One region of the Synechococcus sp. R60.1 genome, then DNA from elsewhere that is predicted to be linked to it. Evidence: predicted binding sites of a transcription regulator. Region 1 holds the regulator's gene; the other holds the start of a gene.
The links. Region 1 encodes NtcA, which controls nitrogen genes in cyanobacteria. Its sites were predicted from a motif close to GTANCNNNNGNTAC; they were not measured.
Positions count from the first base shown of each region.

Region 2: NW834_RS09250 (circularly permuted type 2 ATP-grasp protein) is a predicted target of NtcA. The motif match lies at 1,711-1,724, and genes of this name have one in related genera.

Region 1 covers NZ_JANSIA010000103.1:5,300-9,510, reverse strand. The annotation lists partial or broken gene NW834_RS12215 (M61 family metallopeptidase) at 1-1,418, opposite strand, end outside; gene ntcA (global nitrogen regulator NtcA) at 1,728-2,402, shown strand; gene eno (phosphopyruvate hydratase) at 2,641-3,924, shown strand; gene NW834_RS12200 (prolyl oligopeptidase family serine peptidase) at 3,921-4,211, opposite strand, start outside.
Region 2 covers NZ_JANSIA010000059.1:12,030-16,240, reverse strand. The annotation lists gene NW834_RS09255 (glycosyltransferase family 39 protein) at 1-1,642, shown strand, start outside; gene NW834_RS09250 (circularly permuted type 2 ATP-grasp protein) at 1,787-3,244, shown strand; gene NW834_RS09245 (gamma carbonic anhydrase family protein) at 3,266-3,826, opposite strand; gene NW834_RS09240 (alpha-E domain-containing protein) at 3,843-4,211, opposite strand, start outside.

The DNA.
Region 1 (4,211 bases):
AAGGGGTGTAGGTAAGTGTTGTAGTCTAGCTCTTCCGTGCCTTCCACATAGGCGGAGAAAAACCGGCCAAGATCGGCACCGGCTGCCCGCTCAAACGCCTCCCGCAAGTCTTGGTCGCTGTAGCCCTTCTCTGACCGACCAAAGCGCTGCCACAGATCCTGCAAAGCCGTATCCAGGGATCCCTGACCGCCGGAAAGGTGGCGAATGTGCAGATCCAGCAGCCAACAGACCAAAGCCCCTTTTAAGTAATAAGAAACCTGGCTGTTGAGGGTGTTTTCGTGGGGGCGGTAGAGTTTGATCCAGGTGTCGAAGCTGGACTCCCGCAGCGATTGCACGGCCCGGCCCGGAGTACGCTGCAAGCGGCCAATCTGTTCGGAAAGAACTTTTAAAAAATCGCCGGCACTGAGGATCCCTGCCCTCAATAAGATGACGTTTTCGTAATAGCTGGTCGCCCCCTCACAAAACCACAGACATTCCAGATAATTTTCCTGGTTGTAATCGATCTTTTCCAATGCCAGAGGACGCAGACGCTTGACATTCCAGGCATGAAACAACTCGTGGGCCATCAGAGCCAAAAACCGACGATAGGACTCTGGCTGATGCAGCTCTAGCCCAGAGTAAAGAAGGGTGGTGCTGTACTTGTGCTCAAGGCCACCAAATCCTCCCGGCGACAAATGCACAATGAACCAGTAGCGGTCGTAGGGTAGCCCACCAAAAAATGCGGCTGTGGTTTCGACAATGGCCTTGGCATCGGCAACGGCCCGATCGACATCCAGAGTGCCCGACCCCCAAACCACAAGGTAATGTGGGATCCCTTCCACCTCAAACGATTGCATCCGATGCAGGCCCACCTCCACCGGGCTATCCACCAGCTCGTCATAGTCCTCTGCCACAAAAGACTGGCCGGAAGTGGGATCCTCAGAAGGAGAGGTCAAGGGCCGCAAACTGGTGGCGATGCGCCAATCGGGCTTGGGGGGGATCACCGTCAAGGTGTAAGGTTCCCGCTCGCGACCGGGCACGTAGAGGAAGAGCGCTGCCCCGTTGAAATAGGCGTGGGTCAAATCCAGATGGTTTGTGCGCACCGTCAGCTCATAGGCATAGACCCGGTAGCACACCTTCACGGCAGAACAGCCCGGCGGATCGATCTGCCAGGTGTTCTTGTCCACCTTCCGCCAGGCCAAAGGGATCCCTTGCTCAGTTGCCGCCTGAAACTCCTGCACATGACGGGCATACTCCCGCACCAGGTAGGATCCCGGCGTCCACACCGGCAGTCGCAGCCGCAAAGGCACCTCTGGATCCACCTCTTGGATCTGCAGTTCCACCTCCAGCAGGTGATTGGCCGGATCCGGCATCCGCACTGTGAAATGCTGGCGGCTCAGTTGAGAAGGTGCAGCAACAACAGCCTCCGGGCTCCCCATAGATAGATAGATAGATAGAATGTTCCAACCCACTCCACTCTCTACCGCCAAGGGCCGACGCAACCCCCAGCGACAATGGCTCTTATCCTAACCCCTGCTTTCGGTTGGGGATCCCTTTCTGGGGCAAAAACGAGACTCAAAAATGTAGCACGTGCTACAAAGATGCCTGGGCAGAACCTTCTACTTTAGGGTAAATCTTGGTATCATCATCGATTCTGAAGTCAAGGGGTTGCAACCTAGCCTAATGCTTCTAGATTGATCTTAATAGGTTGATCTTAGGTATAAACTGACCTTAAAAGGTTAATGAGTATGGCGGTGGCCGTAGCGGAAAAATCTCTGATCACAGCCTTCAAGCAATTGGGAGGCCCTCACCATCCTCCGGTTATCGAAACGTTTGAGCGCGGGAAGACCATTTTTTTTCCAGGGGATCCGGCGGAGCGGGTTTACTTTTTGGTAAAGGGAGCGGTTAAGCTCTCGCGGGTCTACGAAATGGGGGAGGAAATCACCGTCGCCCTCCTACGCGAAAACAGCATCTTCGGCGTGCTCTCCTTTATCACGGGACAGCGCTCCGACCGCTTTTATCACTCGGTGGCTTTTACGCCTACCGAGTTACTCTCTCTACCGATCGAGCAGGTGGAAAAATCCTTGCAGGAGAACGCCGAACTGGCCATGTTGCTGGTTAAAAGCCTGTCGTCCCGCATTTTGCAAACGGAGATGATGATCGAGACGCTGGCTCATCGCGACATGGGATCCCGTCTGGTCAGCTTTTTGTTGATCCTCTGTCGCGATTTCGGAGTGCCTGGCCCGGATGGGGTCACCATCGATCTCAAGCTGTCTCACCAGGCCATTGCCGAGGCCATTGGCTCAACCCGCGTCACCATCACCCGCCTGTTGGGAGAGCTGCGCAAGAAGAAGTACATCTCCATTCACAAGAAGAAGATCACCGTACACGACCCGATGCGGCTGAGCCATCGCTTTGCCTAGAAGGAAGAGGAGAACACCTCCTGAGTAGCACCTTGCCCAGGCAAACCCCGCTCGATGGTTGGTTGAAGCTCTACCCGGCTTATGTTCAGTCTACTGCTGCAGCCTTGAAGAATCTCTATACCTAAAGGACAGACTTAAAGTTTTCTGGAAGCTGACCGGATCGCGGGCAAAAACCTACTAGTCTATGGGGGGATCTGGCTTTGGCCAGAGCTATCTAGCCAATTGCTGAGGTGTAACTGTGGAAACAGCCATCGAGTGGATTACCGCCCATGAGATCCTCGACTCGCGAGGGCGTCCCACCCTAGAAGCCCTGGTGGGTCTAGCCAATGGGGCAACGGGCTTGGCGCAGGTTCCCAGCGGTGCTTCGACCGGCACCTTCGAGGCCCACGAGCTGCGGGATGGGGATCCCAAACGCTACGGCGGTAAGGGTGTGCTGAGGGCGGTGGAAAACATCCTTGGCCCCATCCAGTCGGAGCTGCAGGGAGAAGATGCCCTCAACCAAGCCCGTATTGACCAGTTGCTGATCGACCTGGACGGCACCCCCAACAAGTCCCGCCTGGGGGCCAACGCTATTTTGGCAGTTTCTCTGGCGACAGCCAAAGCGGCTGCGGAAGCAGTGGGCTTGCCTCTTTACAAATACCTGGGGGGGCCCTTTGCCAACCTGCTGCCGGTGCCGCTGATGAACGTGCTCAACGGCGGCGCCCACGCCGACAACAACGTCGATATTCAAGAATTTATGCTTGTGCCCATTGGAGCGGCCAGCTTTCGCGAGGCGCTGCGCTACGGGGCTGAGGTGTTTGCGGTACTAAAACAAGTGCTGCAGCAGAAGGGGCTGTCCACCGGTGTGGGGGATGAAGGGGGGTTTGCTCCTGATCTCGACTCCAATGCGGCGGCTTTGGATCTGCTGATGACGGCTATTGAACAGGCAGGCTACAAACCGGGAGCAGATATCGCCTTGGCCTTGGATGTGGCCGCCAACGAGCTGCTGCAGGATGGGCAATATCACTTTGAGGGCAAAGCCCACAGCGCGGCTGATATGGTGGCTTACTACCAGCAACTGCTGGCCAACTATCCCATCCTTTCCATTGAAGATGGGCTAGCGGAAGAAGACTGGGCCGGTTGGCAAGCCATGACCGCTCAACTGGGATCCCGGGTACAGCTGGTGGGAGATGACCTGTTTGTAACCAACCTGACCCGCCTGCAAAAGGGTATCGACAGCGCCGCCGCCAACGCCATTTTGATCAAGCCCAACCAAATCGGCACCCTGACGGAGACCGTCTCGGCCATCCAATTGGCAGTTCAAGCCGGCTTTCGCACCATCATCAGCCACCGCTCTGGCGAGACGGAAGACACCACCATTGCCGACTTGGCGGTGGCCACCCGTGCCGGGCAGATCAAAACCGGATCCCTCTGCCGCAGCGAGCGCATTGCCAAGTACAACCAACTGCTGCGCATCGAAGACGAGCTGGGGGAAGCGGCAGTTTATGCCGGTCGGGTGGGCCTGGGTCCTAGAGCTCGCTAACTTCCCGTTCCGTCCCAGGGGATCCCTAGCACCTGCACCAAAAAGGCCCAGCGGTCGGCAGCTTCCTCAATCAGCTTGCTGGTGGGCTTGCCGGCCCCGTGCCCTGCCTTGGTGTCGATGCGGATGAGGATGGGCTGGGATCCCCCCTGGGCTGCCTGCAGGGCAGCGGCAAACTTGAAGCTGTGGGCGGGCACCACCCGGTCGTCGTGATCTGCGGTGGTGATCAGGGTGGCGGGATAGGCAGTGCCGGGCTTGAGGTTGTGCAGAGGGGAATAGGCGTAGAGGGC
Region 2 (4,211 bases), on a different contig from region 1:
ACCCCCTTGGGATCCGACGCGGCTGCGCTGGCAACAGGAGCTGTTGCACCTGGGGCTGTTGGTGTTGGTCTTTGCCCCGATCTACCTCTACGACCTGCCCAACATCCCTTTTCAGATCAATACTGACGAGATTGTGATCACCTCCATGGCCCGTCGCGCCTCAGGGGTGCGCTATCCCGATATCTTTGGGCTGATGCCGGAGTATTTCTATTTCCCCCGCTTCATGTTCAGCCTCTTCGGCGGCCTGACGCGGCTGATGGGGGGAGTCACGCTGCTCAATGTGCGCACGGTACATGCCGCCTTCGGGGTGATCACCATTTTGGTGGCTTACGGGTTTTTTCGGGCATTTTGGGGATCCCGGCTGGCTTTGGCGGGGGCGGCCCTCTTGGGATCCAACCACGCCTTGCTGGGCATCAGCCGCATGGCCATGCGGGAAAACCTGATTGTGCTGGTGGAGTGTGCAGCCTTGGCCTTGATCTTGAAGGGGGTGCGGGAGAAAAACCCCCTGCTGCTCTATCTGGGGGGAGGGGCGGCGGGCTTCTCTCTGTACGGCTATTTGCCGGGGCGGGTGGTGATCCTGCTGGGGTTGCTGTTTGGAGTTCTGTACCTGCTCCTGGGCCGGGAGGATCTCCGAGGAGAAAACAAGCAAGCTAATCCCCTCTGGGTCCTGGCTAAGCTGACGGTGCCCGCGGCGCTGGGCTTTTTTCTGGTGGCTGGGCCCATTCTGGTGGCCACAGTCACAGCACCTGCGGTGAGCGCCGAGTACTCTCGCCAACAATTTCTCTTTTTCCCGGAGGGGCGGGCCCTACAGCAGATGTGGGTGAATGCGGCTACCCCGGAGGAGGCGGTCTGGCGCAACATCTTCAACGGCCTGAGTATGTTCAACGACCCCGGCCAGCACGACCGCGGCTACATCTATCCCAACTACGGCCATGCTTTTGTGGATCCCTTGACGGGGATTTTGATCTGGCTGGGGCTGGGATCCGGCCTCTACCGCCTTTTCAAGAAGCGCAGCCAGCCCCACGACTGGCTCTGTATCGGCAGCTTCCTATTTCTCTACCTGCTGTTTAGCTTGGCCATCACCAAAGCCCCCAACTACACCCGCCTGCTGGTGATCCTGCCCTTTGTAGCCTATCTAACCTTGGAAGGGATCCAAGTGCTGGCAGGTCTCCTGGAACGCTGGGGATCCCGGGCCGGGAGTTGGCTGCCGGCGGCGGCGATGGCGGGGGCAATCCTGCTGATTGGGGGGTGGAACCTGGCCATTTTTGGAGACTTTGTCCACAAAGGCTGGACTCAAGGCAATGATGTGGGGGCTACCGGGCGCTATGTGGCAGCTCGCCAAGGGGATCCCGACTACCGCTTCTATCTGGCCGCCAGCGCTGCCTACCCCTATTTCGGCTGGGGGAAACCCCACTATTGGCAAAGCTGGATTCAATTTTTTGCTGGGCCGGAGCAGGAGGTGAAGGTTTTTTCCCCAGAGACGTTGCCCGGCCAAGACCTAGAACCGCCGTTTACCCTGTTCACGAATGAGGCAGTATGGGATCAGCAAGGGGCAGAGCTGCAACGGCGCTTTCCCAAGGGGCAGTTGCATCGGATCCCTGCCGAGCGGGGGCTATGGGCCTTTGAGGTGGCGGATCCCTAGAGCTCCCCCCCTGGTTTGGCCAACCCACTGTTCGCGGGACGGAGTCCTTTCTTTTTACCAGGCTAAAAGTAGCTGAAAGCACACTATGCAGATCCAGAGCCGCCAACAGTAGAAGAAGATGATAGCGTTCCAGGGATCCCAGACGTGCGTTTTGATGCCTACGACCCGGGCGAGGGGTTTTACGACGAGCTGTTTTTGGGGCGTAACCAGCCCCGTCCTGAGGCGATCCCGCTGATTGAGCGCATTCATTCTCTGGAAGAAGGGGAACTGCAGCAGCGGCAAGCGGCGGCGCAGGCGGCCCTCTTTCAAATGGGGGTGACCTTCAACGTCTATGGCGATAGCCAGGGCACGGAGCGAATTTTCCCCTTTGACATCATTCCCCGCATCGTCTCGGCTTCCGAGTGGCAGCGGCTGGAGAAGGGTCTCAAGCAGCGCATCCACGCCCTCAACCTGTTCATCGACGATGTCTATCACGACCAGAAGATCCTTAAGGATGGGGTGATCCCTGCCGAGCTGATCGAAACGGCCAAGGGATTTCTGCGGCCCTGTGTGGGGCTCAACCCGCCGGGGAGAATTTGGTGCCACGTCACCGGCACCGACCTGGTGCGGGATCGGGACGGGACTTGGTACGTGTTGGAAGATAACCTGCGCTGTCCGTCGGGAATCTCCTACGTGCTGGAAAATCGGCGGGTGATGAAAAGCACCTTTCCCTCCCTGTTCAACACCATGGGGATCCGCCCGGTGGACGATTACCCTAGCCATTTGTTGGATACTCTGCTTAACCTGGTGCCGCACCTAGCCAACCCAACGGTGGTGGTGCTCACCCCCGGCATCTACAACTCCGCCTACTTCGAGCATTCTTTCCTCGCCCAGCAGATGGGGGTGGAGCTGGTGGAAGGGCGGGATCTGGTGGTGGCCGATGGCTATTTGCAAATGCGCACCACCAAAGGGCTGCAGCGGGTGGATGTGATCTACCGCCGCATCGACGATGACTTCATCGATCCCCTTGCTTTTCGCCCTGATTCCCTCTTGGGGGTACCCGGCCTGTTTGAGGTCTACCGGTCGGGGCGGCTGGCGATCGCCAACGCTTTGGGAACGGGGGTGGCGGACGACAAGGTGATCTACGCCTATGTGCCCCAGATGATCCGCTACTATCTGGGAGAGGAAGCCATTTTGCCCAACGTGCCCACCTACCTCTGCTGGGATCCTAAGGATCAGGCGTACGTACTGGAAAACCTGGACAAGCTGGTGGTGAAGGCAGCCAACGAGTCAGGCGGCTATGGCATGCTGATGGGATCCCAGGCCACACCGGCAGAGCGGTCTGCTTTTGCTGAGAAAATCCGCGCCCAGCCGCGCAACTACATCGCCCAACCCACCCTGTGCCTTTCTCGCGTGCCCACCTTGGTGGATCGGGGAGAAGGCCCCCGTCTAGAACCCTGTCATGTGGACTTGCGGCCCTATATCCTCTACGGCAAAGAGATCTACGTTCACCCAGGGGGGCTGACCCGCGTCGCCCTCAAGAAGGGATCTCTGGTGGTGAACTCCTCCCAGGGGGGCGGCAGCAAAGATACCTGGGTGCTCTGCGCGGATCCCGGCTGTTGAGAGACGGCTGGCAAAATAGGTTCAGAGCCGCTCGCCCGAACATCTGCTCCACTGACCAAGGCAGCTGGCATGCTGAAGCGCCAAATCCACGTAGTGCTGGGCGTGAAGGCGCAGTTGCTTGACCTCTTCCTCGGTGAGGGTGCGGATAACCTTGGCCGGGATCCCCGCCGCCAAAGAGCGAGGTGGCACAGACCGGGTGACCACCGCTCCAGCTCCCACCATGCTGCCCGCCCCGATGGTGACCCCGCTCAAGAGAACGGCCCCAATCCCGATCAGACATCCCCCCTCGATGTGGGCACTGTGGATGACCGCTCGATGGCCTATGGTCACTTCCTCGCCAATCAGGGTCGGCTGTCCGGGATCCCCGTGCAGAATGGCTCCATCTTGGATATTGCTGCGGCGGCCAATGACAATGGGCGAGAGATCCCCCCGCAAGATGGCCCCGTACCAGATGCTCACCGCTTCCGCAAGTTGGACATCGCCGATCAGTGTGGCATTGGCGGCAATAAAGGCTGCCTCATCTACTCCCGTCGGCTGCCGATCCAGCCCAATTGGCCAGGTGTCCTGTTTTTCTCGTTGCATTTAGAGTCGAGGCCGTTCATGTCAGTTGGGCTTGACGTTGAGAGAGTAGAGAGGATTCAGACGGTTGCAAGGGGCGAATGGCAAAGAAAGTTTCGTAGATGCAATCGCCAACGTGGTTCATTTGTAGCTGCAATTTGTCGAGAAACTCATGTAAGCCCTGCTCCATAATGTCGTCGATGGTTAGGTAGTCCAGCTCAGAACGCAGGCGGCCCAAAGCTCGCTCGCTGGGATCCCGCCAGGTATCGGCTGGGGTGCCGGTGATTTGGTGCAGGGATCGATCTGCGTGAATAAGACAAAACTGAATAGAGCGGGGAAATTGCCGATCCAAAATGAGAAAAGAGGCCACCTCTCTGGGATTGATGCGGTGTTGGCGGCTGTATTTCCG